One region of the Brevundimonas sp. TWP2-1 genome, then DNA from elsewhere that is predicted to be linked to it. Evidence: predicted binding sites of a transcription regulator. Region 1 holds the regulator's gene; the other holds the start of a gene.
The links. Region 1 encodes LexA, which represses DNA repair genes until DNA is damaged. Its sites were predicted from a motif close to ATGTTCNCNANNTGTTCT; they were not measured.
Positions count from the first base shown of each region.

Region 2: the regulator LexA is predicted to act here: its motif matches at 7,007-7,024, upstream of ACP7BH_RS04205 (ImuA family protein).

Region 1 is NZ_JAFCWR010000001.1:500,807-516,479, reverse strand. Features, by position in the region: gene ACP7BH_RS02625 (anthranilate synthase component II) at 78-668, shown strand; gene trpD (anthranilate phosphoribosyltransferase) at 671-1,708, shown strand; gene trpC (indole-3-glycerol phosphate synthase TrpC) at 1,705-2,499, shown strand; gene lexA (transcriptional repressor LexA) at 2,629-3,324, shown strand; gene ACP7BH_RS02605 (ComEC/Rec2 family competence protein) at 3,305-5,410, opposite strand; gene gltX (glutamate--tRNA ligase) at 5,490-6,905, shown strand; gene gltA (citrate synthase) at 6,971-8,272, shown strand; gene ACP7BH_RS02590 (FUSC family protein) at 8,330-9,322, opposite strand; gene lpxB (lipid-A-disaccharide synthase) at 9,325-10,494, opposite strand; gene lpxI (UDP-2,3-diacylglucosamine diphosphatase) at 10,491-11,330, opposite strand; gene lpxA (acyl-ACP--UDP-N-acetylglucosamine O-acyltransferase) at 11,327-12,115, opposite strand; gene fabZ (3-hydroxyacyl-ACP dehydratase FabZ) at 12,115-12,591, opposite strand; gene lpxD (UDP-3-O-(3-hydroxymyristoyl)glucosamine N-acyltransferase) at 12,594-13,607, opposite strand; gene ACP7BH_RS02560 (OmpH family outer membrane protein) at 13,615-14,214, opposite strand; gene bamA (outer membrane protein assembly factor BamA) at 14,247-15,673, opposite strand, start outside.
Region 2 is NZ_JAFCWR010000001.1:815,785-831,457, forward strand. Features, by position in the region: gene ACP7BH_RS04185 (aldo/keto reductase) at 1-184, shown strand, start outside; gene ACP7BH_RS04190 (MFS transporter) at 206-1,375, shown strand; gene ACP7BH_RS04195 (error-prone DNA polymerase) at 1,383-4,745, opposite strand; gene ACP7BH_RS04200 (Y-family DNA polymerase) at 4,742-6,298, opposite strand; gene ACP7BH_RS04205 (ImuA family protein) at 6,225-7,004, opposite strand; gene ACP7BH_RS04210 (DEAD/DEAH box helicase) at 7,256-8,860, shown strand; gene ACP7BH_RS04215 (GGDEF domain-containing protein) at 8,971-10,020, shown strand; gene ACP7BH_RS04220 (lysophospholipid acyltransferase family protein) at 10,058-10,807, shown strand; gene clpX (ATP-dependent Clp protease ATP-binding subunit ClpX) at 10,867-12,135, opposite strand; gene ACP7BH_RS04230 (HAD-IB family hydrolase) at 12,330-12,977, shown strand; gene ACP7BH_RS04235 (hypothetical protein) at 12,984-13,304, opposite strand; gene ACP7BH_RS04240 (ATP-dependent Clp protease proteolytic subunit) at 13,379-14,026, opposite strand; gene tig (trigger factor) at 14,187-15,533, opposite strand.

The sequences.
Region 1 (15,673 bases):
TCTCCGGGTCGGGTTAAAATGCGCTTTACCGCCGCGCCCGCTTGGCGCGGACGCCTGTCGAGCCTAGAAGCCAAGCCATGATCCTCGTCGTCGATAACTACGACAGCTTCACCTATAACCTCGTCCACTACCTCGCGGAGTTGGGCGCGCCGACGCATGTGGTGCGCAACGACGACCTGACGGTGGACGAAGCGTGGGCGCTGAACCCCGCCGCCGTGCTGTTGTCGCCCGGCCCCTGTGCGCCGGACCAGGCCGGCATCTGCCTGCCGCTGATCGAGACCGCTCCGTCGTCGATGCCGATCCTGGGCGTCTGCCTGGGCCATCAGGCGATCGGCCAAGCCTTCGGCGGCGACGTGATCCGCGCCAAGACGCTGATGCACGGAAAAACCTCGCCCATCCTGCACGAGGGCAAGAGCGTCTTCGCCGGCCTGCCGTCGCCCTTCACCGCCACCCGCTATCATTCGCTGGCCGTGAAGCGCGAGAGCCTGCCCGACTGTCTGGAGGTCACGTCCTGGACCGCCGATGGTGAGATCATGGGCCTGCAGCACCGCACCCGCCCGATTCACGGCGTGCAGTTCCACCCGGAATCCATCGCCACCGAACACGGTCACGATATGCTGGCCAACTTCCTTGAGATCGCCGGCGTGAAGCGCCTCGCGGCCGCCTGATCGTGGGCGACGGGTTCAAGCCGATCCTCGCCCGACTGGTCGAGGGCCATCCGCTGACATCGCAACAGGCGCACGACTTCTTCGCCGCCTGCCTGCGCGGCGAGCCGACCCCGTCGCAAGTCGCAGCCGCCGTCACCGCCATGCGGATGCGCGGCGAGACGGTGGATGAGATCGCCGCCTTCGCCGGCGCCATGCGCGAGGCCGCTCTCACGCTGGATCATCCGTACGAGGTGATCGACACCTGCGGCACCGGCGGCGACGGTCAGCACACCTACAACATTTCCACGGCCGCCGCCCTCGTTCTGGCCGGCGCGGGCCTGAAGGTCGCCAAACATGGCAACCGGGCGATGTCTTCGAAATCAGGGTCTTCCGACGTTCTGTCGATCCTGGGCGTGAACCTGATAGCGGATCAGGCTCAGCAGAGGAAGGCGCTGGACGAGGCCGGCATCTGCTTCCTGTTCGCGCCCGCCTACCACGGGGCCATGCGCCATGTCGGGCCCGTGCGAGCTGAGATTGGTTTTCGCACAGTTTTCAATCTTTTGGGGCCGCTATCAAACCCGGCATCTGCGAAACGCCAGGTCATGGGCGTCTATGATCCCCGCCTGCTGGAGCCCTTGGCCGAGGTGCTGGGTCGGCTCGGCGCGACCCGAGCCTGGACGGTCCATGGACAGGGCCTGGACGAACTGGCGACCTCTGGATCGACCGAAGTCGCGGAATGGAAGGACGGCGCGGTTCGCCGCTTCCAGGTCACGCCCGAGGACGCCGGCCTGCCGCGCGCCTCCATCGCAGACATCCGTGGCGGCGACGCCGAGGAGAACGCCGTCGCCCTGCGCGCGCTGCTGGCGGGAGCCACAGGTCCCTACCGCGACATCGTGCTGCTGAACGCCGCCGCCGCCCTCGTGGTATCGGACCGGGCGGCCGACCTTGCCGAAGGCGCTATCCTCGCCGCCGCCGCCATAGACGACGGCCGGGCCGCCGAGGCTCTGGAGCGTCTGGCCCGCATCACCTCCACGCCGCTGGAAAGCGAAGACCCCGCATGACCGACGTTCTGGACCACATCGCCGCCTACAAGCGCCAAGACGTCGCCGCCCGCAAGGCCGCCACGTCGCAGGACGCGATTGAGGCTCTCGCCCGCACCGCTTCGGCTCCGCGTCGTTTCCGCGCCGCCCTTGAGTGTGTGGGAGAAGAGACCGGTCGTCCCGCCCTGATCGCCGAGATCAAGAAGGCCAGTCCGTCCAAGGGGCTGATCCGGCCCGACTTCGACCCGCCGGCCCTGGCGCGTGCTTACCAGGCGGGCGGCGCGGCATGCCTCTCTGTCTTGACCGACGGCCCCAGTTTCCAGGGCGATGACGCCTATCTGGGCCAGGCCCGCGATGCGGTGGCCCTGCCCTGTCTGCGCAAGGATTTCCTGGTCGATCCTTGGCAGGTCGCCGAGAGCCGCGCTTTGGGCGCCGACTGCATCCTGATCATCCTGGCCATGGTCGATGATCGGCTGGCTGCAGAACTGCTGTCCGAGGCCGAACGCTTCGGCATGGACGCCCTGATCGAAACCCATGACGAAGAAGAGATGGCCCGCGCCTGTGCGCTCGGGGGCGATCTGGTCGGGGTCAATAATCGGTCGCTGCGCACCTTCGAGGTCGACCTGGAAGTGACCGAGCGCCTGTCGATGCTCAGCCCGGTCCGCGCCCTGCTGGTCGCCGAAAGCGGCATCTTCACGCCTGAAGATGTCGAGCGCGTCTCGGCCGCCCACGCCCAGGCCATACTGGTCGGAGAGAGCCTGATGCGTCAGGCGGATGTCGAGGCGGCGACGCGGCAACTGCTGGCGGCCTGATCGCATTCCTTGCGTCACGCGGCGTCCTAAGGGCGCTGTTAAGTTGACATTAGGAAGGAACACTTACAGAACATCGACAAATGTTCACGGCCCGTTCCGATTCGTCGGCGGGCGCATGAGGGCCTGGCGATGCTCACGCGCAAGCAGCACGAACTGCTGATGTTCATCCACGAACGGATACAGGAGACGGGCGTCTCCCCTTCGTTCGACGAGATGAAGGAGGCGCTGGATTTGGCGTCCAAGTCGGGCATCCACCGGCTGATCACGGCGCTGGAGGAGCGCGGCTTCATCCGCCGCCTCGCCCACCGCGCCCGAGCCCTGGAAGTCACCAAACTGCCCGAACAGGCCACGGCCGGCGCGCCGCGCGGCCGGGCCGGGTTCAAGCCTGACGTGATCGAAGGCGGCGGCGGCCGCGCCGTGGCGCCGCTTGCGGCCAATGACACTCGAGAACTGCCGCTGATGGGCAAGATCGCCGCCGGCACGCCAATCGACGCCATCGAGCACGAGACGGCGCGCTATCCCGTTCCTGAATCCATGCTGGGCTCGGGCGAACATTACCTGCTTGAGATCGAAGGCGATTCGATGATCGAGGCGGGCATTCTGAACGGCGACATGGTGGTCATCAAATCGACCGACAACGCCTCCTCGGGCGAGATCGTCGTGGCGCTGGTCGAAGGCGAACACGCAACGCTGAAGCGGCTTCGCAAGAAGGGCGCCTCCATCGCGCTGGAGCCCGCCAACCGCAACTATGAAACCAAGATCTACGGGTCGGATCAGGTCGCCGTTCAGGGCAAGCTGGTCGGCCTCATGCGCCGCTATCACTGACGTCCGGGTTCGGCTGGCGTGCCCAGGGGCGGTCGCCCCGCACGTCGGCCGTCCAGACGGCGCGCCATCGGCCCGTTTCAGACGGACTGACACGCCATAACTCGACCGCGCCGCCTCTGGCGAAATCGACGCCGTCGAGCACCAGGCGATCCTGACAAGCACTTGGGATTGATGTGACGACCGCGCGTACGCTTATGACGGGCGCCGCGCGGCATAAGGCCTCCATCTGGTCCGGACTGGGAGACCTGCGTCCCCACCAGATCGCGACAGGACCGACCCGCTCAGCTTCTGGCCGACAAGAAAAGCGCTCGCAGACCCAGCCCGTCTCAGGCCGATCCGTCATGGTCAGGCCGCGCCGCCGCGACCACAGATCGACGGCGAACTCTCGGACGCCGGGCCTGACGACGACCGCCTCCCTCTCGCGATGAAATGCGGCGTTTGTCCCCCCGTCTCCGATCCACACATCCGGCGTCGGCGCGCGCGGCCAGACCAGCACCGCCGCCGCCAGCGGCAGGCCCAGCCATCGCAGCCGCCCCTGCCACAGACAGATGAACAGCACCCCCAGGAAGGCGATCGGCAGGACATAGTCCGGCGCACTGGCCACCGTTCGCACCGCCCCCGGCAGCCCCGCCGTCCAGGTTCCGATCGACAGCATCAGATCGACGCCCGATCCCGCAACCGCCAGGAAAGGCCCGCCCAATCCCAGCGGCTCCAGCGCGGCTCCAATGGCCAGGGCCGGCATCAGGATGAAGTCCGCGACTGGCGACGTGCCCAGGTTCGCCAACAGCCCGTACATGGCCGTGCGATTGAAATGCTGCATGGCGAACGGCCCGGTCGCCAGCCCCGCCACGACGCTGGCCGCGACGGCCGCCGTCAGCCAGCCGCCGAACCGCTGGATCGCCAGGATCGGCCACGGGGCGGAAATCTCTCGCGTTCGTTTGGGCCAGGCCTCGACCAGGGCGACCAGTGCGGCGGTCGCCGCGAACGACATCTGGAAGCCCGGCGTGACGATGGCTTCCGGCTGGATGGCCAGGACGATGAAGGCCGCGACGGCCAGGCCGTGCATCGTCACCGCCTGGCGATCCAACAGGATGGCCAGGAAGGCGATGGAGGCGGTGATGGCCGCTCGCTCGGCCGGGGGCGGCGCACCCGACACCACCAGATAGACGCCCACCGCCGTCAGTCCCGCCATGGCCGCGACCTTCTTGCCCGGAACCCGCAGCGCCAGCCAAGGCCAGGCCGCCACGCCCAGCCGCACGGCGAAGAAGACGAAACCGCCGACGATGGCCATGTGCAGCCCGGACACCGACAGGATGTGCGCCAGGCCGGAATCCCGCATGACGTCCATGTCCTCCTGACTGATCCAGGTTTCGTGGCTGGTGGTCATGGCGGCGGCGATGCCGCCCGTCCGCTCGCCCAGGCGCGCCACGATCCGCTCCGCCAGGGCGTACCGCGCGCCATTTACGGCCATCGCCAACCGAAGCCGCCATGGCGGCGGCGCGAGATCGGCCGGCCGTGTCTCACCCAGGGCGAAGGCCACGCCGCCCATCCCCTGGAAGAAGGCGTTGCGGCCGAAATCATAGGCGCCGGGGCTGGCCGGCGCCGGTGGCGGATTGAGGATGCCGAAGAGACGGATCGCCTCGCCTGGTTTGGGCGGTTCGCCCCGCACCGTCGCCCGCAAACGCACGGGCGTCTGTTCGGGCGTCAGCCCGGGTATCCAGACCGGCGCGATCACGATCCGCGCGCCCCTCTGGCCAGGACTGTCGACGTCCACGACCCAGGCCTCGATCACAGTCGGCTCGCTCATTGCGGGCGCGATGGGCGCGGCGACCATTTCGGTGCGGACCTTGGCGGCCGCCAAACCGCCGGCGACACAGGCCATCATCAACAACGGCCAGGTCAGACGTCGCGCCCATCCCCGCCGCCTGGCCGCGATCCAGGCCGCAAAGGCGACGACTCCGCCCAGCAACAGAGGCCACAACCCCGGCTCGATCCGCAGGGCGAAATAGACCGCGGCGCCGGCGCCGAACGCGACCGGTGCCCACAACCGCCATCGCAGCGTCTGCGCCGCGACCTCCTCGCCCAACCACGCGCGCAATCGCGCGGCGGGGGTAGGCTTTGCCGCGTCGGGGCGTATAAGGGCCTCGCTTACGGACCCATCGCCTATGACCTCACCCTCCTCGACTGTCGTCACCCGCTTCGCCCCCTCGCCGACAGGCTATCTGCATATCGGCGGAGCGAGAACCGCTTTGTTCAACTGGCTGTACGCCAAGAGACACGCTGGGCGTTTCCTGATCCGGGTCGAGGACACCGACCGCGAACGCTCCACCGACGAGGCGGTCAAGGCCATCTTCGACGGCCTGAGCTGGCTGGAGCTGTTCGCCGACGAAGAGCCGGTGTTCCAGTACAGCCGCGCCGACCGCCATCGCGAGGTGGTCGATCAACTGCTCGAAACGGGCCACGCCTACCGTGACTTCACCTCTGCCGAGGACACCGGCCGTCTGCGCGATGAAGCCAAGGCCGAAAAACGCACCTTCGAATCGCCTTGGCGCGACCGCGAGCCCACGGTCGATGACCTGGCCCTACCCCACGTCGTGCGCTTCCGCCGCCCCAAGGCGACGACCGTCACCGTCGCCGACGAGGTTCAGGGTTCGGTCAGCTGGTCCACCGAAGATCTCGACGACTTGGTCCTGCTGCGCTCGGACGGGGCGCCGACCTACAATCTCGCCGTCGTCGTGGACGATCACGACATGGGCGTGACCCACGTCATTCGCGGCGATGACCATCTGAACAACGCCGCCCGCCAGAGCCTGATCTACGACGCCCTGCGCTGGACCCGGCCGACCTTCGCCCATATCCCTCTGATCCACGGGCCCGACGGCGCCAAACTGTCAAAACGCCACGGGGCCCAAGCTGTCCACGAATATGCCGAGATGGGCTATCTGCCCGAGGCCATGCGCAACTATCTGGCCCGGCTGGGCTGGGCCCACGGTGACGACGAACTGTTCAGCGACGCCCAGGCGGTGGAATGGTTCGATCTCGCCGGCATCGGCAAGGCTCCGGCCCGGCTGGACTTCGACAAGCTGGCTCACGTCAATTCGCACTGGCTGCGTCTTGCCGACGACGAGCGCCTGGCCAAGCTGACGCTGGACATGCACCTGCAGCGCGGACACATCCTCGCCGAGGCGGACGAAGCCCGGCTTCAACGCGCCATGCCCTTCGTGAAGGACCGCGCCAAGACCGTGCTGGACCTGGCCGATCAGACCGCATTCGTCCTGAAGACTCGCCCGCTGGTTCTCGACGACAAGGGACAGGCCCTGCTGACCGGTGAGACTCTGGACCGCCTCGGTCGCCTGCGTGACCGGCTGGCTCTGTTCCAGTCTTGGGACGTTTTCGCACTGGAAGCCGAGCTCAAAGCCTTCGCTGAATCCGAGGGCGTCGGCTTCGGCAAGATCGGTCCGCCGATGCGCGCGGCCCTTACCGCTGGGTCAACATCACCCGATATTGCACGAACTTTGTCAGCTCTTGGGCGCGACGAAAGTCTCGGGCGCTTGGATGATGCGCTGCAACAGACTAAGTGATCACCCACAAACCAAAAAGCGGCCGACGCCTCCCCGCGCTGGACGTATGATGCAAAGGGGCATTCATGACTGAACAAGCCAAACCCGCCAGCTCGGCGACCCTGTCCTTCGAGGACAAGACCGTCGAGTTGCCGGTCCTTTCGGGCTCCACCGGCCCGGACGTCATCGACATCCGCAAGCTCTATGCGGGAACGGGCGCCTTCACCTTCGATCCGGGCTTCACCTCCACGGCTGCGTGCGAATCGGCCCTGACCTACATCGACGGCGATGCCGGCGTGCTTCTGCACCGTGGCTATCCCATCGATCAGTTGGCGTCGAAGTCGAACTTCGTCGAGGTCTGCCACCTGCTTCTGCACGGCGAGCTGCCGACGGCCGAGCAGTTCGAGAAGTTCGAAGACAGCATCACCATGCACACGATGCTGCACAGCCAGTTCGACCGCTTCTTCGAGGGTTTCCGCCGCGACGCCCACCCGATGGCCATCATGGTCGGCACCGTCGGCGCCCTGTCAGCCTTCTATCACGACAGCCTGGACATCCATGATCCGGTGCAGCGCGACATCTCGGCCATCCGCCTGATCGCCAAGATGCCGACCATCGCGGCCCGCGCCTATAAATATCACATCGGCCAGCCGTTCGTGTCGCCGCGCAACGACCTGTCCTATGCCGAGAACTTCCTGCGCATGTGCTTCGCCGTGCCGGCCGAGGACTATAACGTAGATCCGGCCCTGGTGCGCGCCATGGACCGCATCTTCACCCTGCACGCCGACCACGAACAGAACGCCTCGACCTCGACCGTCCGCTTGGCCGGTTCGTCGGGCGCCAATCCGTTCGCCTGTATCGCCGCCGGCATCGCCTGCCTGTGGGGCCCGTCGCACGGCGGCGCCAACGAAGAGGCGCTGACCATGCTCAAACAGATCGGCACGCCGGAAAACATCCCCGATTTCATCCAGGGGGTGAAGGACCGCAAGTACAAGCTGATGGGCTTCGGCCACCGCGTGTACAAGAACTACGATCCGCGCGCCAAGGTCATGCAACAGTCGGCCTATGAAGTCCTGGCCGCCACGGGCCGCGAGAACGACCCGCTGTTCCTGGTCGCCAAGGAGCTGGAGAAGGTCGCCCTGTCGGACGAATATTTCACCTCGCGCAAACTGTTCCCGAACGTCGATTTCTATTCGGGCATCACCCTGTCGGCGATGGGCTTCCCGACCAGCATGTTCACCGTCCTGTTCGCCCTGGCCCGCACCGTGGGCTGGATCGCCCAGTGGCAGGAAATGATGGCCGATCCCTCGCAGAAGATCGGTCGCCCGCGTCAGCTCTACACGGGCCCGACCGAGCGCGACTACGTGCCGATCGAACAGCGCGGCTGATCGACGAAACTGAAATTCAGAGCGCCGGGGAGCCATCCCCGGCGTTTTTCTTTGCGGTCAGACCAGCTGCAGATCGGCGAACCGCGCGGCCAAATCGTCCAGATCGCGGTGCATGTGCGCCACGCCGATGGCGGCGGCGCCCAACGCCATGTCGTCGCCCTCTACGGCCATGGACAGGGCCAGGCTCTGGTCGATCGGCCCCATGGGCGTGGCGGCCTTACCCTGCGAAAGGGCCTCCAGCCGCTCCACCGCACGCGCAGCGTCCTGCGACCAGGGATCCAGCCGCGCGCCTGCGCCTTCGGCCTGGAAACCCCGCCCCAGGATGACGATGTCGCTGCGCACCCGCCAGAAGGCGCGCGCCAGGGCGGCGCGGTCCGCGGTTTCACGCTGGGGCCCCGGCAGATCGATCACGTTCTTGGCCGCCTGACCCAGCGCATCCAGCCGTCGTTTCAGATCGGCATGGCGTCGGGTGATCTCGGACGCGTCCGACGCATCGCCTCGGGATATCAAGGCCAACAGCGCCGCCGCCTCCCCCGCCGCCTCGCGCGCCTGCAGCTTGAACGACTGGCGGGCGTGCCGGGGAAACAGCGCCAGGATCGCCAGGACCCCCACACCGCTGCCGACCAGGATTTCCATCACCCGATCCAGGGCCAGCGACGCCGGTCCTTCAGCGCCCGTCCCGCCGGCGATGACGATGGTCGCCGTCACGGGCGCGATCTTCAGCCAGGGGCGCCCGGTTCCGAAAAACGCCAGCAAGGCCGTGGATGCGGCGATGCTCAGGGCCATGCTTTCCATGCCGGGCGGACGCAGGAAGGCGAAGACCGCACCGGCCAATGCGCCCGTCACCGTGCCTATGGCCCGATCCCGCGCGACGGTCAGCACCCCGCCCCCGACGCTGGCCTGGATGACGACGATGGCGGAGATCACGCTCCAGTAGGGGTGAGGCAGGTTCAGCCAGGTGGCGAGATAGAGCGCGGCCATGGCGCCGACCGCCATCTGCAACGCGGCCCGAACCTCGGCGGCGCGCCGAGGACTGAGGGCCCGCCCCATCGTCAGGCCTTCCGTTTGGCGGCGATGACTTTCAGCACCGCGTCCGCCGCCAACTCCGACGGGTCCGCTCCGCCGCGCCCCATCAAGTCCAAGGCCGCTGTCTGACGTTGCGCCTGTTCGGCCGCCATGGCCGGATCGGACAGCAACCGACCGACCGCCGCCGCCAGGATGGCGGGCGTCGCCTCGTGCTGGATGAACTCCGGTGCGATCCTGTCGTCGGCGGCGACGTTGAACAGGGTGACGTGTTTCGCCGTCACCAACCGCTTCATCAACTGATAGCTGAGCCCGTCGATCTTGTAGGCGATGACCATCGGCGCGCCGGCCAGGGCCAGCTCGGTGGAGACCGTGCCGCTGGTGGCCAGGGCGACCGTCGCGGCGCGCATGGCGTCATACTTCTCGGCCTCGTCCACCAGATGCGCCCGGAACGGCCAGGCGGCGACCCTTCCGGCCACGTCATTGGCCACGGTCCCGGCGGCGACGACGGCGATTTCCAGCGCCGGATCGACGGCCTTCAACTTGCCGATCGCCGCCTCATAGACCGGCGTCATCCTCGTGATCTCGCTGGGACGGCTGCCCGGAAGCACCAGCAGCAGCTTGGCGTCGGCGGCGATGCCTCGTCGCGCACGGAAGGCTGCGCCGTCGGCGCCGGCCATATCGACATGCAGGGCGGACGAGCCGACCACGGTCGTCGGCAGACCTTCCCGCTCGAACCAGGGGGCGTCGAAGCCGTAGAGCGCCAGCAGATGATCCACCGCACCCGCCAGCGTCCTTGCCCGGCCCGGCCGGGACGCCCACACCTGCGGCCCGACGTATTTTATCAGAGGCACATCCGGCCGCGCGGCGCGGATGGCCTTGGCGACCCGGATGGTGAAACCCCAGCTGTCGATCAAAACCACGGCGTCGGGCTTTTCTCGTTCGGCCAGCGCTGCAGTCTCCTCGACGCGGCGCTTGACCTTGCCATAGGCGCGCAGGCCCTCGATCCAGCCCAGGATCGACAGTTCAGCGATATTGAACGGGCTGACGATACCCTCGGCCGCCATCCGGGGACCGCCGACGCCGACAAAAGTGACGTCCGCACCCAGCCGCGCCTTGAGCGCCCTGGCCAGACCGGCGCCGAGCGCATCGCCCGAGGCCTCGGCCGCCACCAGCATGATCTTCAACGGGCGGCTCATCGCGCTTCGCCCCAGACGAACAGACCAAGGCGGTCGGCCGCCGCGATTATGGCCGCGCGGTCGATCAGGATCAGCCGTCCCGCCACCCCGCCGATGCCGGCCAGACCCGCCGCCGCCGCCATCTCTACCGTGCGCGGCCCGATCACCGGCATGTCCACCCGCAGGTCCTGGATCGGCTTGGGCGCCTTGCCCAGCGCGCCCTTGCGGTCACCCGTCGATCCGCGCAGATCGGCCGGCAGACCGGCGACTCGGCTCAGCATGGCGTCGGTCCCCTCCTGCGCCTCGACCGCCAAGACAAGGCCGTCACAGACGACCGCGCCCTGCCCGATGTCCAGTTCGCCTGATTTTTCTGCAACGTGCAGCGCCTTCTTCAGGTCGGCCAGCTGCTCAGGCGTCGGCGACACGGCGCCCAGCGCCCCAGCAGCCAGCATCTCTCCGCCCAGGATGTCGTCGGCGCCTTCGACGGCGAAACCTTCGGCCTCGAACACCGACAGGATCTTGCGCAACAGGGCGTCGTCGCCCTTGGACGCCGCCGCCACGATGCCGGGCAGCAGGGTCGCGCCCTTGAAATCGGGCTTCAACGTCTTGAAATCCGGCCGATTGACGATGCCCGCCAGACAGACGGTCGTGCAGCGCTCGGCCTTCAGCGCCTTCAGGATCGCGCCGATCTGCGCCATGCCGAACTCGGCGCCGGGCCAGCGCGCCAGATGGGGATCGGCGAACCCGGCCAGGCGGATCAGAAAGACCGGCCGCCCCTCGGCGTCGCACCGCGCCGCCACCGCCGCCGGCAGGTCGCCGCCGCCGGCGATCAGGCCCAGCTTGCCGGAACCGGTCATTCCGCGTTCGGCAGGCACAGCGGACGCCGCCCGCCGTCGCGGATGAAGGCGATGATCTCCATGATCTCCGGCAGGTCGGCATAGGTCTCGGCCACCCCGTCGATCCGGCCCGCGAACTCGCCCTGGCCCTCGAACAGGTCGCGATAGGCCGCCAGCAATCGTCGCACCTGGTCCTTGCCGTAACCCTTGCGCTTCAGCCCGATCAGGTTCAGCCCGCGCAGCCGCGCATGATTGCCCCAGGCCGAGCCGTAGGGGATGACGTCGCGCGTCACGGCCGCCAGACCGCCGATGATCGCCCCCTGCCCCACACGCCCGTTCTGGTGCACCGCGCACAGCCCGCCCAGGAAGACCTTGTCCCCGACCTGGGCATGGCCGCCCAGGGTGGCGTTATTGGCCATGACGACATTGTCGCCCACCACGCAGTCGTGGCCCACATGGGCGCCGGTCATGAACAGGTTGTTGGCGCCGACCACGCTCACGCCCGTCCCCTGCGGCGTGCCCCGGTTGAAGGTGCAGTGTTCGCGGATCAGGTTGTTCTCCCCGATCTCCAGCCGCACCGGCTCGCCCTTGTAGCCGTTGTGCTGCGGATCGCCGCCGATGACGGCGAACGGATGGATCACCGTCCCCGCCCCCACCGTCGTGTCCTGCTGGACCACCACATGGCTGACCAGGCGCACGCCCTCGGCCAAAACCACGTTCGGCCCGACCGTGCACCATGGCCCGACCTGGACCCCGTCGGCCAGGGTCGCCGTGGCGTCGATCAGGGCGGTCGGGTGAATGGTCATCAGGCGGCGGACTCTGTCGCTGGAGTGGGCACGGTCACGACCATGGCCATGAATTCGGCTTCGGCCGCCAGCTTGCCGTCGATAAAGGTCTCGCCGCGGAACTTGTAAGCGTCACCGCGCGCCTTGATCACCTTGACCTCCATCCGCAACTGGTCGCCCGGCCGCGCAGGCTTCCTGAACCGCACCCCGTCGATGGACATGAACATGATGACCTTGTCGGCCACGGCGACGTCCAGGGTCTTGGACATCAGCAGGGCCCCCGTCTGGGCCATGGCCTCGACGATCAGCACGCCGGGCATGACGGGGTCGATCGGGAAATGCCCCTGGAAGAAGGGCTCGTTGTGGCTGACGTTCTTGATCCCCACAATCGAGGTGCGGGGCACGAAGGCCTCCGCCTTGTCCACCAGCAAGAAGGGATAGCGGTGCGGCAGCCGCCGCATCACCTCGGCGTAATCGATCTTGCCGTCTTCGCTCATCCCTATGATTCCTTCGGGGCCTTCTTTGAAGAGGCCTGTTTGGCGAGCCAGATGGTTTCGCGCAAGAACTGTCGGATCGGACGGGCTGGATAACCGGACCAGGTCTCCCCTGCCGGTATGTTCGCCAGCACCCCGGCCCCGGCCGCAACCCGCGCGCCCTCGCCGATGGTGATGTGGTCGCCGATCCCCGCCTTGCCGCCGAAGATGACGTTGTCGCCGCTGGTCACCGAGCCCGAAATGCCCGTATTGGCGGCCATCAGATTGTTGCGGCCGATGACGCAGTTGTGGCCCACCATGACCAGATTATCGATCTTGGTGTTCTCGCCGATGACCGTGTCGTCGTAGGCGCCGCGGTCGATGCAGGAGTTGGCGCCGACCGTAACGCCGTCTTGCAGGATGACGCGGCCAAGCTGCGGAATATCCATGGCGCCGGCGGCCGTACCGGTGGCGCCGAAACCCGCCTCGCCGATACGTGCGCCGGCGTACAGCTTCACCCGGTCGCCGATCAGGGCGAAGCCCACTGTGACGTTCGAGCCGATGACGCAATCCCGGCCGATCTGCACGCCTGGCGCAATCACGCTGTTGGCGCCGATGCGGGACCCGCGACCGATGCGGACGCCCTTGCCCAGGATCGCGCCCGGTTCGACCACAACGCTGTCGTCCTCGGCCGCTTCGTCAGGCGTGATCGCCATATCGAGCGTAACAGCGCGGTGCAGCAGAAGCGACGCCTTGGCCCAGGCGGCCTGAGGCGTTCTCGAAACGATCACGGCGGCGTCTGAAGGCGCCGCGTCCTTGGCCTCGGCCTGCACGATCACGCAGCCGGCCTTCGTCGCCGCCAGGGCGGAGGCGAACTTGCGGTCGCCCAAAAACGCAATCGCGCCCCGGTCCGCAGAGGACAGGGGCGCGACGGAGGCGATCATGCGATCCCCGCCCCGCTCGACCTCGCCGCCGATCTGCGCCGCCAGTTCGGCGACGCTGAGGGGCGACAGGTTTTCGAAGAAGCGAGGATCCGGCATCGGCGGCTTAGTTGGCAGCCGCCGGTTGCGCTTGCGTCTGAGCCGGCACCGGCATGCGGTTGAAGCTCAGGGTCGGCAGGGCCGTGTTCAGGCGCTGGATGGCCAGGTCGGTGACGTCCATGGCCGGGTTCATCATGAAGACGCTCTCGCGGTCGAGCAGCAGACCGCAGCCCTTTTCTTGGTAAAGCGCGGTCAGGATCGGCGAGACGGCTTCGGTGATGGCCTGGCGCTGCATGCCCAGGGTGTAGCGCAGTTCGTTCTCACGGGTGGATTCCAGCTGCTGGGCTTCCTGTGCGCGTTGCTGCAGGGCCTGACGGCGCTGTTGCAGCTGGTCGGCCGGCAGGCTGGAGCCCGACGTCTGAAGCTGCTGGGCCTCGGTCTGGATCTGCGTGGCGTAGGGTTGCAGTTCGCCTTGAACTTCTTGAGCCAGCTGCTGCATGCGGGCTTCGACAGCCTGGCCGGCCGACGATTGGGCGAGCAGACGGGCGTTGTAATAGACGCAGACGCCGGGGATGACCGGGCCGGGGTTGGCGGGCGCCTGTTGCGCCGAAGCAGCGGTGGCGAGAAGCGAAGCGGCGGCGGTCGCCGCGATGATCAGAGTTTTCATAGGGTTTCCTCGTGCGGTCGAAAAAGCCGCGATTAGAACTGGGTGGAGGTCGAGAAGCGGAAGGATTCCGTCTTGTCGTAGTCTTCCTTGGACAGAACCTTGGAGATGTCGAAGCGGATCGGCCCCATCGGCGATCTCCAGTGAATGCTGATGCCCGCCGACGCACGCAGCGACAGCTCGTCGGCGATATTGGTGTTCACGGTGCCCGTGGACGTCAGCTTGTAACGGTCGTCCAACACGCCCAGCGTGCCCACATCCGCGAACAGCGAGGTCTTGATACCGTACTGCTCGGGCAGATAGTTCGGCAGGGTCAGCTCGACCGTGCCGATGGCGTAGAAGTTGCCGCCCAGAGCGTCGGTCGTGGTCAGGTCGCGCGGACCCATACCGGCCGTCTCGAAACCACGGAAGCTGTTGCCGCCCTTGAAGAAGCGGTCGTTGATGCGGATCGGGTCGCCGTTCCAGCCGCTGACGTAACCGGTCGAGCCCTGAACGCTGACGATCCAGGCTGGGGTGAAGCCATAGTACCAGCTGGCGTCGGCCTCGGTCTTCACATAGTTCACATCGCCGCCAAGACCGGCCAGATCCTGACGCAGCGAGCCCGCCCAGCCGCGCGTCGGGCGGACCGGGTCGTTGGTGTAGTTAACCTGCAGCGTATAGCCGGCCGACGAGTTGATGTAGCTGCCGACCTGATCGCACAGCGCCGACGACCCCTGACCCGCGCCGTCACAATAGCCGGTCGGCACGATGATCTCGTCCGACTTCAGGAAGTATCGGGTGTTGAGCAGCATGTTGCCGTTCAACGGATAGGACAGACGCAGGCCCGCGCCAGTCGAACGATAGTCGTACGACGAATATTCGCTGAGGTCGTAACGAGAGTGGAATACGTCGAAGCCGGCCCGCAGATCACGGCCAAGGAACTTGGGTTCGGTGAAGCGGAAGTCCACCTGCTGGCGCAGCGAACCCCATTCAAGGCGCGCCACGACGTTTTGGCCACGCCCCCGGAAGTTCCGCTCGGAAATGCCCAGGTTGACGGTGAAGCTGTCGACCGAGCTGAAGCCGGCGCCGACGGACAGTTCGCCGGTCGGCTGTTCCTGGACGTTGACGTTGATGACCGAACGGTCCGGCGCGCTGCCGCGCGTTTCCTCGACCGTCACGTCCTTGAAGAAGCCCAGTGCCCGCAGATTGTTGCGCGAACGCTCCATCAGGGCGCGGTTGAAGGCGTCGCCCTCGGTCAACAGCAGTTCGCGACGGATGACCGGGTCGATGGTGCGGGTGTTGCCCACCACATTGATGCGGTCGATGTAGACTCGCTGGCCTTCCGACACATTGAAGGTCACGTCCACCGTGTCCGTGTCGGGATTGGCCTTATACGTCGGGTTGATCTCGACGAAGGCGTAACCCGCCGAACCGGCAGCGAAGGTCAGGGCGTCCACCGCCTGCTCGATCTTGTCGCTCTCGT
Region 2 (15,673 bases), 310 kb from region 1:
CTCGGTCATCATCGGCGCCCGCAACGAGGAACAGCTGCGCCAGAACCTAGGCGCCGTCGGCTGGAGCCTGACACCCGACCAGATCGCCGCGCTCGACGCCGCCAGCGACGTCCTGCCGCCCTATCCCCACACGCCCTATCGCCAGCAGGAAGGGTTCGCTCGCCTGAACCCGCCGCTGGTCTGAGTCTCGAAAGTCTCCTCCTCAATGAAACTCAATCCTCCCCTCCTGGCCCTCGCGGCCGGCGCTTTCGGCATCGGCGTGACGGAGTTCGCGCCTATGGGCCTGCTGCCTGTGATCGCGACCGATCTCGGCGTATCCATCCCCACCGCTGGGCTACTGATCAGCGCCTATGCACTCGGCGTCATGCTGGGCGCGCCGTTGATGACGCTGACGACCGGCCGCGTGCCGCGCCGGGCCCTCCTGGTCGGCCTCGCCGCCATCTTCACCGTCGGCAACCTGCTGTCGGCGATTTCGACTGACTACACGATGCTTCTGATCGCGCGGGTCATCACTTCGCTGAACCACGGCGCCTTCTTCGGCGTCGGTTCTATCGTGGCCGCCAGCCTGGTGGCGCCGAACCGTCAGGCAGGCGCCGTCGCCGCCATGTTCATGGGCCTGACCATCGCCAACGTCGTCGGCGTGCCTTTGGCGACCTGGGCCGGAGACGCCCTGGGCTGGCGCGCCAGCTTCTGGGGCATCGCCGGGATCGGCGTTCTGGTCATGGCCGCCCTGCGCTTCACCCTGCCTAATCTTCCCGCACCGACTGGCGGCAACATCGCCGCGGAACTGCGTGTCCTGGGTCGCGGCCCAGTGCTGGCGGCCCTAGCCCTGACGGTGATCGGCTCCAGCGCCATGTTCACCGTCTTCACCTATATCGCCCCGATCCTGCGTGAGCAGACCCACGCTTCGCTCGGCTTCGTCACCGCCATGCTGGTCACCTATGGACTGGGCCTGACGCTGGGCAACTGGCTGGGCGGCAGGTTCGCGGACAGGTCCGTGGACCGCACTCTGATCGTCACCCTGGCCTCGCTGTCGGCCATCCTGGTTGCCTTCGCCTTCGCCATGCCGTTCGCGGTTCCGACCTCGATCCTGGTCTTCCTGTGGGGGATCGCCAGCTTCGCCTTGGTGCCGCCCCTGCAGGTTCGGGTCATGGCCGCCGCCGGCGACGCGCCCAACCTGGCCTCGGCCATGAACATCGGTGCCTTCAACCTGGGCAACGCCATCGGCGCGGCCGTTGGCGGGGCGGTCATCGCCGGCGGCCTGGGCTATCCAGCCGTCTCCATCGCCGGCGCCATCGCGTCGGGCCTGGGCTTGCTGCTGGTCCTGTTCCTGACCCGCAAGCGTGCGTCCGCGACGGTCCCCGCCATCGGCTGACCCCGCCTCAGTGAAAATCGCGCGACCCCGGCAGAATGCGGACGTCGCGCGGATGCCGGCCGGTCGGGCTGCGTGGACCTTGCGGATATTTCACCGCATCCGCCCGCGACAGCTCGACCTGCAGGTCATAATCCTCGGACAGCCGGCTCAGTTCGGCCGAACGGTCCACCACCTTGCGCACCATGATGTGAAGCACACCCTCGACGCTCTTCTCGACCGTGCCCTCCACCTCCATCAACCGCGCCGCCATAACCTCGCGCCGGAAGGTCTCGAACAGCCGCGCCCAGATCAACGCGTTCACCACCCCGGTCTCGTCCTCCATGGTCACGAAGATGGCGTTGCCCGTGCCCGGCCTTTGCCGCACCAGCACCACCCCGGCCGTGCGCACCAGCCGCCCATGCTTCTGGGCCATGACCTCGGCCGCGCTTAGCACCCCCTCCGCCCGGAACACCGGCCGCAGGATCTGCATCGGATGTCCCTTCAGCGACAGTCGTGTCGTCTGATAGTCTGTGGCGATATGTTCCTTCAGCGGCATCAGCGGCAGGTTCGCCGCCGCCTCGGCGCCCAGCTCCCGCGCCCGCGCGGCCTGGAACAGCGGCAGAGGTTCGTCGTCCGGCAACCGCCTGACCGCCCACAGCCCCTCGCGCCGGTCCAGCCCGATCGACCGGAACGCATCCGCATCCGCCAGTTTCCGCATCGCCGCCGCCTCTAGCCCCGTTCGCCGCGCCATCTCCTCGACATCGGTGAAGGGAGCGTCGCGCGCTTCGACCAACTTCGAGGCCCACCCCTCCTTGAACCCGTCGATCTGACGCAGCCCCAAGCGCAAGGCCGGAAATTCCTTACCGCGATCCGTAGGCTCCAGCGTGTTGTCCCAGACGCTGTGGTTCACATCGATCGCCCGCACCTCGACCTTCTGCGGGCTCTCCTGCGCATCCCGCACCAGCTGAGCTGGCGCATAGAATCCCATCGGCTGGCTGTTCAGCAGCGCACAAGCGAACACCGCCGGATGATGGCATTTGATCCAGGACGAGATGTAGACCAGCCTGGCGAACGAAATAGCGTGGCTCTCGGGAAAGCCATAGGAGCCGAAGCCCTTGATTTGCTCGAAACAGCGCTCGGCGAAGGCCTCATCATACCCTCGCGCCTTCATGCCCTCGACCATGAGTTGACCGTAGTGGCTTAGGTTCCCATCGCCCCTGAAGGTCCCCATGGCCTTGCGCATGCCGTTCGCCTGCTTGTCGTCAAAGCACGCCGCGACCATCGCGATCTTCATCGCCTGTTCCTGAAAGAGCGGCACGCCCAGCGTCGCTTTCAGCACGTCCTTCAACTCATCGGGATGTCCGAACTCTGCACCGGGAGAAGGATAGTCCACGGCTTCCAGACCCTGCCGTCGCCTCAGATAGGGATGGACCATGTTTCCCTGAATCGGCCCGGGACGAACAATCGCCACCTGAATGGCCAGATCGTAGAACCGCTTCGGTTTCAGCCTCGGAAGCATATTGATCTGCGCCCGACTCTCCACCTGGAAAACTCCGATGGAACGCCCCTGCTGCAGCATTTCGTAGGTCTCCTCGTCGGCATCGGGGACCGTATCCAGCCTGAAATCCAGTTGCCTATGTTCAACCAGAAGATCGAACCCCTTTCGGATACAGGTCAGCATCCCCAGAGCCAGCACATCGACCTTCATCAGCCTCAGCGCGTCGATATCGTCCTTATCCCATTCGATGAAGGTTCGGTCCGGCATGGCCGCATTGCCGATGGGAACCAATTCATCCAGCCGATCCTGGGTCAGGACGAAGCCCCCGACGTGTTGGGACAGATGTCGGGGAAACTCCAGCAGCCGCCGGGTCATGGCGACCGCACGGGTTACGGTCGGATTGCCGACCTCGAGCCCGGCCTGCTCCAGATGCCGATCCGGGATGTCCGATCCGAAACTGCCCCACTGGCTTCCTGCCAGACGCGCCGTCACATCCTCGGTCAGCCCCATGACTTTTCCGACCTCGCGGATGGCGCTGCGCGGGCGATAACGGATCACGGTGGCGGCGATGCCGGCTCGGTGACGACCGTATCTTTCATAGATGTGCTGAATGACCTCCTCGCGCCGCTCGTGCTCGAAATCGACGTCGATGTCGGGCGGCTCCTTTCGATCCGACGAAAGGAAGCGCTCAAACAGCACGTCATGCACACTGGGATCGACCGAGGTGATCCCCAGAACATAGCAGACGGCCGAGTTCGCCGCAGAACCCCGCCCCTGACAAAGGATGCGCTGATCGTTCGCAAATCTGACGATGTCGTGGATCGTCAGAAAATAGTGGGCCAGATCCTCCTTGGCGATGAAGGTCAGCTCCTTCTTCAGAAGGTCCTGCACCTTGCCCGGCACGCCTTGCGGATATTTCCGCTCCTCATAGGTCGCCACCAACTCAGCCAACCGATCCTGCGCCGTCATGCCGGGCGGCACCGGCTCTTCGGGATAGTTGTAGCTCAGGTCCCCCAGGTCGAACGCCACCCGCGCCAGAACATCCTGCGTCTCGGCCACCGCCTCGGGCGCGTCGGCGAACAGGCGGCTCATTTCGGCGGGCGGTTTCAGGTGGCGTTCGGCGTTCTGGTCCAGGCGGCGGCCGGCCCCCTCCAGCGTCACCCCCTCGCGGATACAGGTGACGACATCCTGCAGGTCACGCTGTTCGGCGTCGTGATAGAGAACGTCGTTGACTGCCAGCAACGGCGCGCCTGCCGCCGCAAAGGCCTTCAACCGCGCCAGGCGGCGGCGGTCGTCGCCCAACCGACGCATGGCGCCGCCCAGCCAGACGGCGCCCGGCGCAGCGTCGTTCACCTGGCGCAGCAGGGCCTCTAGCCCCTCCAGCCGGCGCGGCGGCATGACGATCAGCAGCAGCCCCTCGGGCGCGCGCAGCAGGTCGCGCAGGCCGATCTCGCATTGGCCCTTCTTTGCTCGGCTGTTGCCCAGGGTCAGCAGGCGGCACAGGCGCCCCCAGCCTTGTCGATCTTCCGGATAGGCCAGGATGTCCGGCGTCCCATCGTTGAACCGCAGCCGCGCGCCCAGGATCAGCTTGAAAGCCTTGGCCCTCGCCTTGATCTCCTCCGGGTCGATGTCGATGGGAAACGAATCCTCCACCAGCACCGTCTCGCCAGGTCCGCCGCCCTGGCGCACCCGGTCCGGGGGCGACCAGCCCTCCTCGCGCAGCGTCTTCAGCGCGCTCCAGGCCCGCACCACCCCCGCCAGGGTGTTGCGGTCGGCCAGCCCCATGCCGGTGTGGCCGCGTAGGATGGCGCTCAACACCAAATGTTTCGGATGCGACGCCCCTTCCAGGAAGGAGAAGTTGCTGCGCGTCGCCAGTTCGGCATAGGCGCTCATGCGAAGACCCCGTGCACGAACCAGCGCGGCGCCGGCTCCTCGCCGTAGAAGCCGGAGCGGAACAGCCAGAAACGGCGGCCCTCCTGGTTCTCGACGCGGTAATAGTCGCGGGTGGGCTCCAGCGGCCCCCGCAGCCTGCGCCACCATTCGGGGGCGATGCGTTCGGGGCCTTCGACCCGGACCAGACGGTGATCCACCCGCCGCCAGATGAAGCGGTTCGGCGGATGGTCGGGCACCTCCGCCGTGGCCACGACAGGCTGGGGCGGATCGAACATCTGCAGCGGCCGTAGCGGCGGGTCGGCGGGATCCGGCTCGGGCCAGGCGGCGATCTCACCCATCGGCAGGGCCGCAGGGGTCAGACGCACTGCGCGCTCGGGTCGATGCGACTCTACCGATTCGAATCGGCTGACGGCCTCCGCCCCCAGGCGCGCGGTCAGACGGTCGATCAGCCGGCCCAAGTCCTCGGCGCCCGGCGGCGTCCGGTCGAAGCCCCGCTGCTTGGACGCCAGACGATCGGCGACCGGCACGGACAGCCGCAACTGGTCGAAGCCGAAACCGGGATCCAGCGGCCGCGCCAAGGCCGCCAGCCGTTCGCGGAACAGGCGCAACACTCCAACGACATCCCGGCTGGGCCGACCGGTGCGAACCGTGATGTGGCGCACCTCTCCATCCAGACGGAAGAAGGCGGTCTGGAAGGCCCGACCGCCCTGACCGCGCAGGTCGAGCTGATCCATGGCCTCGACCAGCAGATCGCCGATAACCGCCTCAATGTCGGTCGTCTCCGTGATCGGCTCGACCAGAATGCGATTGACGCAAATGACCAGCACAGGCCGTTCGGGCCGGATCCGAGCGTCCTCACGCCCCATCACCCGGTTCAGCCGCGTCGCCGCCGCCACGCCGAAGCGCGCGGCGATGGGCGCGGTGGGACGGTCGGCCAGATGAGCCAGGGTCTTCAGTCCCGCCCGCGACAGGGCCTGCGTCTCCTTGTCCGACAGCTCCAGCGCCGCGACAGGCAGGTGGCGCAGCGCCTGGCTCTGCCCCTCCCCCTCGTAAATTCCACCACGCCCGAACCGCGCCAGGGCGCGCGCCGTCTCGGGCGTGCCGGCCAGGGCCAGACGAACCGCCAACCCGACACCTCGCGCCCTAGCCACGACCGACCGGACCAGACCTTCTTCGCCCCCGAACAGATGGGAGCAGCCCGTCACGTCCAGCGTCAGCCCGTCCGCACCGTCGGTCGCCGCCATCGGCGTGAACCGGCCGAAATCCAGCAACACCCTTTTCAGCAGGGCCGCGTCCGCCTCGGGCCGGTGCGCGACCACCCGGATGTCCGGCGCCCGCGCCCGAGCATCGGCCAGGGTCATGCCGGGCGAAAGGCCCAGCGCCAGCGCCTGCACATTCGCGGCCGCCAGACGCAGCGCGCCCTTCACCTTTTCCACCAAGACGGTCACCGGCTCAGCCGAAGAGTCGGCCTGTCCCTCCTCACGCCGCAACCGATCCGTCGGCAACAGGGGAAACCAGATCGCCAGATATCGCCGCTCGTTCCAAGTATTCATGTCCGCCTTTTTGGAAGACTTCGCGCTCACGATCCCACTCCATGATCCAGGTGTTAGGCTGCGCGCCCAGCCGATGTCGCAGTAGTTCAACCGCATAGGTCGGATGACCGGGCGCCTCGGCTTCCAGCGCGCGCGACAAAGCCCCCCTGACCCGCCACCGGGTCTCGGCAGCGCTCGGCTGGGGTTGGGCCGCCAAGCGCGTCAGAATCGCCGTCGCTCGTCCCTGCCCCGCCGCCATCGACAACCGCCGCGTCGCCGTCAGACTCAACATCTTGCTCTCGCCCCAGGTGGTCAGCAGCACCGCCCCCACGGCGCCGCAAGTCAGCGCCTCTTCTCCCGCCGTCAGCAGGTCCTTCGTCTCCTTGACTCGCACCAGCACCACCCGGCCGGGATCCAGCCCCATCTCGCGCAAGCCCGGCCCATGGATCTGCCCCGTCTCCAACCCTGCCATGGCCTGCACGCCCCAGACCACGGGCCGGTCGCCCGCCGCCCGCTGAACAAGCCCCACGGCGAACCCCAAGGCCGCCGTCGTATCTGGCGTGGTCGGGGCGTAGATCTCGTGCAGGGCATGGATCGCCAGCCCGCCTAGATGCCGGTCCGCCTCCTCATACCCCAGGTTGAAGCGTGCATCGTCGGTCGGAGATGCGTCCGTTTCCATCGCTTTCAGACGTTCGCGCAGGACTTCGATATCGTGATCGGGCCGCACCACGGTTCTCCTTTTGTTCTCTTATATGCATCCTTCAGGGGACAAGGAGTCAAGCAGAGTTCCAGCTTGACCGTGGGAATTTATTCCGCACAGTCCGCTCGGACGACATATCGTGAATACTTGACTTTGGCGCAGGGACTTCTATATCGCCCCCAGCCTCGGGACAGGTCTGCGAAACGCGCCGCCCGCTCGCCCAAAGAGGGGCGGTTCCGTTGCTTGATGCACGCAGACGCTTTCTCTCCCAAGGATTCATGACCGAATTTTCCCAATTGGGCCTTTCGCCCACGACTCTTAAGGCCGTCGCCGACACCGGCTACACGACCGCCACCCCCATTCAGGAACAGGCGATCCCGGTCGCCCTCGCCGGCCGCGACGTCCTGGGCATCGCCCAGACCGGCACCGGCAAGACGGCCGCCTTCACCCTGCCGCTGGTCGATCGCCTGTCCACCGGTCGAGCCCGCGCCCGGATGCCGCGCGCCATCGTCCTGGCCCCGACCCGCGAGCTGGCCGACCAGGTCGCGGAAAGCTTCGCCAAATACGCCAAGGGCACCAAACTGACCTGGGTGCTGCTGATCGGCGGCGTCTCCATGGGCGACCAGGTCGCGGCCCTGAACAAGGGCGTCGATGTCCTGATCGCCACGCCGGGCCGCCTTCTGGACCTGTTCGAACGCGGCAAGATGATGCTGAACGGCGTCGAGATCATGGTCGTGGACGAGGCCGACCGCATGCTCGACATGGGCTTCATCCCCGACATCGAGAAGATCTTCAAACTGACGCCGCCGCGTCGCCAGACCTTGTTCTTCTCGGCCACAATGCCGCCCGAGATCACGCGCCTGACGGCCGCCTTCCTTAAGGATCCGACCCGGATCGAGGCCTCGCGTCCGGCGATGACCGCCGACACCATCACCCAGTACGTCGTCCGCATCCCCACCTCGGACCCCAAGGCCAAGCGCACCGCCCTGCGCGCGCTGGTCGGCCGTGAGGACGTGCGCAACGGCATCGTCTTCTGCAACCGCAAATCCGAAGTCGATATCGTCGCCAAGTCGCTGAAGCAGCACGGCTTCGACGCCGCGCCGATCCACGGCGACCTGGACCAGTCGCAACGCACCAAAACCCTGGCGGACTTCCGCTCGGGCGCGCTGAAGATCCTGGTGGCCTCCGACGTCGCCGCGCGCGGTCTGGACATCCCGGACGTCAGCCACGTCTTCAACTACGACGTCTCGCACCACGCCGACGACTATGTTCACCGGATCGGCCGCACCGGCCGCGCGGGCAAGCTAGGCCAGGCCTTCATGATCGTGACCCCGGCCGACGACAAGTCGCTGGATAAGGTGCTGAAGCTGATCAAGATGGACCCGCAGGAGCTGGTTCTGGACGGCATCGACTTCGCCGCCATCAAGGACGGCCCCGCCCGCGACGACAAACGCTCCGGCGGACGTGAGCGTTCGGGAGAGCGCAGCCGCAGCCGGTCGCGCAACAGCAGCGCCCCCGCCGCCGAGCCGACCGAAGTCGTCGCCGTTGCTGCACCTCAAGCTGCTCAGGCTCAGGAAACCGAAGCCCCCCGCAGCCGCAGCCGGCGCAAGGCCCGCCCGGAAGCCGCCGCTGTCGAAGTTGCCGCTCCTGCCCCGGTAGCGGTTGAAGCCGTCGAGACGGTCGAAGCGGTCGAGGCACCCCGCGCCCCGCGTACGGACCGTGCAGAGCGTCCCGACCGCGCCGACCGCGAGCCTCACCTGCTGCAATCCGACCGTCGCGGCGACCGCAAGGCCGCCAAGGACGACACGCAACGTCAGGGCGTGCGCGGCTTCGGCGACGACATCCCGGCCTTCCTTCGCCGCCCGGTCGTCGTCCGCCCCTGAATTCGTACATAACGGCGCGGTGAAATCCCGCGCCGTTTACCCTGCATTACGGAACACTCCTTAGTCTGCGCCCCGATACAGCTCCAGAACAGGAGCCAAGGGGAAGAAGAATGTTCAATCAGGTCGAGACGTCGCTCCGGGGTCCACAAGCCTACGCCCTGGCGCGTGATGTCATCGCCGAAATGGAAAAGGCGGGCGTCTGGCCGACGCCGCTGAACTTCGAACTCTGGCTGCACTATCTCAGCGATCCTGACGGCGCCCTGGCCCAGGAAATCCGACGCCTTCTCGCACAGTCCACGGTCATCACCGACAAGACGTCGGAGATGCTGGCCGCGGAGTTCCTGCCGCGCGGGCGTCTGCCGGATCAGATCCGTGATGTCGGCGCCGTCCTCGACCGCGAACTGGCCAGCGTCGCCAGCGCCATCGCCATGGCCCACAAGACCCAGCACGACTATGGCGAGACCCTCGCCGACGCCTCACACTCCATGGAAACCGTCGAGGATCCATCCTCGCTGAAGGATCTGGTCGGCGGTCTGTCTACCGCAACCAACCGCGTGCGCCGCGAGACCGCGATCCTGGAAAAACGCCTGGAGAAGTCCAACAAGGAAGTCATCCGCCTGCGCGAGAACCTGGAACAGGTGCGCCGCGACGCCATGACCGACGCCCTGACCAACCTGGCCAACCGCAAGGCCTTCGACGAACGGCTTGAGGCCGCTTGCGCCGAGGACGACGGATCGCCGCTCAGCCTGGCCATCCTCGACATCGACCATTTCAAGCGCTTCAACGACACCTGGGGACACCAGACCGGTGATCAGGTGCTGCGCTATGTCTCCACCGTCCTGTCCAACATCTGCGGCAAGACCCGATTTGCGGCCCGGTTCGGCGGCGAGGAATTCGCGATCATCTTCCCCGGCGAAGGCGCGGGCGTCGTCATGGCGGCGCTGGAAAGCATCCGCAACGACGTGGCCTCACGCGCCCTGCGTCGGCGCTCGACCAATGATGACCTCGGCTCCGTGACACTGTCGTCCGGCTTCGCTCAGCGTCAGCGGGGCGAAACCGCCGCCAGCCTGCTGGAGCGCGCCGATGCCGCCCTCTACGAATCCAAGCGCGCCGGTCGAAACTGCGTCACCGCTGCGGCCGCACTGGAAAAAGCGGCTTAGAGCCTGACAAGGCCAAGCTTTCTGCCATAGTCGCCCGATGCGCAGCTTCGCCTTCAATGTCGCCTACTGGATCTTGTCGATCAGCTATGGGCTGACGGCTGCATTTGCGGCGCTCGCGCCCGGTCGCGGTCCCGCCAGCTGGGTCATCCGCCGCTATGTGAAGCGCATGGTCCAGGCCATGGCGATCTTCGCCGGCATCCGGCTGGACGTGCGCGGCAAGGATCGGCTGCCCGAGGGCGCCTTCATCATCGCCTCGAAGCACCAGAGCTGGGGCGACGGCTTCGCCACCTACGACCAGTTCGACGACATCGCCTTCGTCACCGGCGACCATCTGGAGAAGTTTCCACTGCTGGGCGGCGTGCTGAAGAAGCTGGGCGCCATCGTCGTCAATAGCTGCGGCGGCCATGAAGCGCGCAAGGCCCTGGCCATGCGCGCCGCCGAGGCCCTTGCCGAAAACCGCAAAATCCTGATCTATCCCGAGGGTCACCTCGCGCCCGTCGGCCGGAAGTTCAGATATCGGTCCGGCGTCTGGCACATGTACCGCGATTTCGACATGCCGGTCGTGCCGCTCGCCAGCAACCTCGGCGTCTTCTGGCCTGAGGAAAAATACGAGAAGCATCCCGGCGTCGCCACGCTGGAGTTCCTCGACCCCATCCCCGTAGGCCTGCCCAAGGACGAGTTTCTGGCCCGCCTGGAAGCCGTCATCGAAACCCGCACCGCCGAATTGGTCGCCCAGGCGACGGGTCAGCCGGTAACGCCGGCCGTGCTGATCAATACGCCGAACTGAACGAAAAAGGCCGGGGAGGTCGCCCTCCCCGGCCCAATTCTTTTCGATCAATGGCCCGATCAGGCGGCGCCGTCGGCCTTTTTCTTCGACACTTCGGAATAGATCAGCAGGGGCTGAGCCTTGCCTTCGATGACCTCGGCGTTGACCACGACCTCTTCGACGCCTTCGAAGGTCGGCAGTTCGAACATGGTTTCCAGCAGAATGCCTTCCAGGATCGAACGCAGACCACGCGCGCCGGTCTTGCGGGTGATGGCCTTCTTGGCGACGGCGATCAGGGCGTCGTCGGTGAAGGTCAGCTCGACATTCTCCATCTCGAACAGGCGCTTGTACTGTTTGACCAGCGCGTTCTTCGGCTCGGTCAGGATGGTGACCAGCGCCGCTTCGTCCAAGTCTTCCAGCGTCGCCAGAACAGGCAGACGGCCGATGAACTCGGGGATGAGGCCGAACCGCATCAGGTCGTCAGGCTCGACGCCCTTGAGGATGTCGCCTGTGCGACGCTCGTCGATTTCCTTGACCTTGGCGCCGAAGCCGATCGAGGCGCCCGCCCCGCGCGCCGCGATCACCTTCTCAAGGCCGGCGAAGGCGCCGCCGACGATGAAGAGGATGTTGGCGGTGTCGACCTGCAGGAACTCCTGCTGCGGGTGCTTGCGACCGCCCTGGGGCGGAACGGAGGCGACAGTGCCTTCCATTATCTTCAGCAGGGCCTGCTGCACGCCCTCGCCCGAGACGTCGCGGGTGATCGAGGGGTTGTCCGACTTGCGGCTGATCTTGTCGATTTCGTCGATGTAGACGATGCCGCGCTGAGCCCGTTCGACGTTGTAATCGGAGGCCTGGAGCAGCTTCAGGATGATGTTCTCGACATCCTCGCCCACGTAACCGGCTTCGGTCAGGGTCGTGGCGTCGGCCATGGTGAAGGGTACATCGATGATACGCGCCAGCGTCTGGGCCAACAGCGTCTTGCCCGAGCCGGTCGGCCCGATCAGCATGATGTTCGACTTGGCCAGCTCGACGTCGTTGTTCTTCGTCGCGTGGTTCAGACGCTTGTAGTGGTTGTGGACGGCGACGGAGAGCACCTTCTTGGCGTGGCTCTGTCCGATGACATAGTCATCCAGGACGTCGCGGATCTCCTTGGGCGTGGGAACCCCGTCGGTCGTCTTCTTGAAGCCGATCTTGTGCTCTTCGCGGATGATGTCCATGCACAGTTCGACGCATTCATCGCAGATGAAGACGGTCGGGCCCGCGATGAGTTTGCGGACCTCGTGCTGGCTCTTTCCGCAGAACGAGCAGTACAGAGTGCTTTTGGCGTCTGAGCCGGCTGCTTTGGTCATAGACCCTTATCTCACTCCCGCGGGGCGAACCGAAATGGCCCGAAACGCGCTTCCCTCACATTGATGCCAGTACTCTGGCTGCGAAGGTCTTCAAAAAATGACAATTACCCATCCCACGTGCGACGACAACCCCGAAGGCGGCAAGGGATTGTTGCAGTGCGTGGATGGATCAGTGTCGGCGGGGATCAAGGCGAATGTCTGACATGGGGATCGTGCAGGATTTGCGCCAGTCCGAGGCCGCAGGGCGACCCATTGTCGCGTTCGATTTCGATGGGACACTGACGATTCGCGACAGTTTCACCGAATTCCTGCGTTGGCGTGCAGGTCCCGGCGCCTGGGCGCTGGGTCTGGTCAAGCTGGCGCCCGCCGTGGCGGCCTATGCTAGGGACCGCGACCGGGGTCGGATCAAGGCGGCGTCAGTGAAGGAGTTTCTGCAAGGCGTCGATCGTCAGACGCTGGAAGCCGAGGCCGAGCAGTTCGCGCAAGAAGTCTGGCCACGCTTCATGCGGCCCGATGCCCTTGCGGTCTGGAACGACTGGGGCGAGCGCGGCGCCCATCGCGTGATCGTGACCGCCTCCCCCACCACGACGGTCGCGCCTTTTGCCCGAAAGCTGGGCGCAGAAGCTCTGCTGGGCACCGAGTTGGTGTTCGACGCCGAAGACCGAATCACAGGCGCCTTTGCGGGTCCGAACTGTCGGGGTGAAGAGAAGGTGCGTCGGCTGAAGGCGGCCTATGGCGACGACATGACGCTGGTCGCCGCCTATGGCGACACCTCCGGAGACACCGAAATGCTGGCCATGGCCCAGGAGCCGGGCTTCAGAGTATTTCGCCAGAAGCCATGACGCCCTTCAGTTGCCGTCGGCGTCCACGTCAAACACCACGGCCTTGCCGCGTGAGGCCGGATCCCATCCGGCTGCGATAGCCGAGGTGATGGCGGTGCGCACCGCATCGACATTGACCCGCTGCTTTTCCACATCCGGCCGGCCGTTGGGTCGCAGCGGCGGGGGAAACTGCACGATGGCCTCGCGCTTGAAGTCGACGTGGCGCAGAGAGACGGCCATGCCCTCCCAGACATTGCCGCCCTTGGGCTGAGGCTGGCGACGAAGCTCCCAGGCATAGGTTTCGCCGTCGACTTCGACCGTGCCGCTTGGATCTCGTGTGAACTGCATGGCGGTTCCGATAGCATAAAATGAAAAAGGCGCGCCGCGATCGGCGCGCCTTTTTTGGTCGTTTGTCGGGCGGCTTAGTTGCCGGGCGTCTTCACGCCGTCGGCGTCGGCCTGTTCGCGGCGATCATAGACGTGGTCCACGATGCCCCAGGCCTTGGCTTCCTCGGCCGACATGAAGTGGTCGCGGTCCAGCGTCTTTTCGACTTCCTCGTACGTCCGGCCGGTGTGGTGGACGTAAATCTCGTTCAGGCGCTTCTTGGTGTAGCGGATGTCCGCAGCGTGCAGTTCGATGTCCGACGCCTGACCACGGAACCCGCCCGACGGCTGGTGCACCATGATGCGCGCGTTCGGCAGGGCGATCCGCTGCCCAGCCGCGCCGGCCGTCAGGATCAGCGAGCCGGCCGAGGCCGCCATGCCCATGACCACGGTCGAAACCGGGCTCTTGATGTACTGCATGGTGTCGTAGATCGCGAGCGCCGAAGACACCTGTCCGCCGGGGCTGTTGATATACATGCTGATTTCCTTCTTCGGGTTCTCCGACTCAAGGAACAGCAGCTGGGCGCAGATCAGCGACGCCATGCCGTCCTCGAACGGCCCCGTCAGGAAGATGATCCGCTCGCGCAGCAGGCGCGAGAAGATGTCGAAGGAGCGCTCGCCACGGCTGGATTGCTCCACCACCATCGGCACCAGGTTCATGTTCATCAGTTCAATCGGATCGCGCATATAGCCTTCTCGGGAATGCTGGGGACGCGCGACTCAAAAACCGCACGTCTTGTTACTCTGCATATCGGTCATGAAGGCCGCCTTACAAGGCCGTGGCCAGACATGAAAAAGGCGGAGGCCCTGCGACCTCCGCCTTTGGATCATTTGGAAGCGAGGGCGATCAGCCCTCGTCTTCGTCTTCCTTCAGCAGTTCTTCCTTCGTGATCGGCGTATCGGTCACGTCGGCGACGCCCACGATCAGGTCGACGACCTTCTCCTCGTAGATCGGCGCGCGCATCTGGGCGGCGGCGTTGGGGTTCTGGCGGTAGAAGTTCAGGACGGCCTGTTCCTGGCCCGGATAGTTGCGGGCTTCCTGCAGGATGGCGGCGTTCAGCTCCTGGTCGGTGACCTGGACGTTGTTGGCGCGACCGATCTCGGCCAGGACCAGACCCAGGCGCACGCGGCGCTCGGCGATCTTGCGGTATTCGGCCTTCAGGTCTTCGTCGGACTTGGCGGCGTCTTCTTCAGGCAGGCGGCCGGCGCTCTTGTCGGCCTCGACCTGTTGCCAGATGCCGTCGAACTCGGCGTCCACCATCTTAGGCGGCAGCGGGAAGTCATGGGCTTCGTCCAGCTGGTCCAGCAGGGCGCGCTTCAGCTTGAAGCGGGCGGCGCCGGCGTATTGCTGGTTCAGGTTCTGGCTCAGCAGTTCCTTCAGCTTGTCCAGCGACTCCAGACCGATGCGCTTGGCGAAGTCCTCGTCGACCTTGGCTTCGACCTCGGCCTTGATGGCCTTAACCTTGACGTCGAAGGTGGCCAGCTTGCCGGCCAGGTGGGCGGCCTGATAGTTCTCGGGGAAGGTGACCTCAATGGTCTTCTCTTCACCGACCTTGGCGCCCGTCAGCTGCTCTTCGAAGCCGGGGATGAAGCGGCCCGAGCCGATCACCAGGTCCGCGTCCTCGGCCGTGCCGCCGTCGAAAGGCTCGCCGTCCAGCTTGCCCAGGAAGTCGATCGTCAGTTGGTCGCCTTCGGCGGCCTTGACGGTCTTGCCCTTTTTGTCCTCGTAGGACTTGGCTTGGCCAGCCAGTTCGGTCAGCGCCTCGTCCAGATCGGCGTCCGACGCTTCATAGGTCGGGCGATCCAGCTTCAGGGTCTTGGGGTCGATCGGCGTGAAATCGGGCATGATTTCCAGGGCCATCTCATAGGCCAGATCTTCCTCACCCTTGATGACCTTGTCCATGTCGGACGTCAGCTTCATCTCTGCAGGCGCAGCCGGACGGACCTTGGCTTCGTCCAGAGCCTTCTGGCTGGATTCGTTCAGTTCGACGTTGATGATCTCGCCCATGAATTCACGGCCGAAGGTCTTCTTGACGTGGGCGACCGGCACCTTGCCCGGACGGAAGCCCTTCAGCTTCACCTGCGGCGCGACTTCCTTGACGCGGGCTTCGAGCTTGGCGTTCAGCTCCGCAACAGGAATGGTCACCGCGATCACGCGGCTGAGGCCTTCGTTCGACTTTTCGACGACTTGCATGGTCGGGATTCTGACGCTCTGTGGCGCATGGGCCTTAAGGACGGCCGGCGCGGAATGGATAAAGCAAGAAGACCGCCCTGCCCCAGGTCTTGGGAATGAGCGGCGCCTCGAAGCCCGCCCTTATGTCGAGAAGGGCCCCA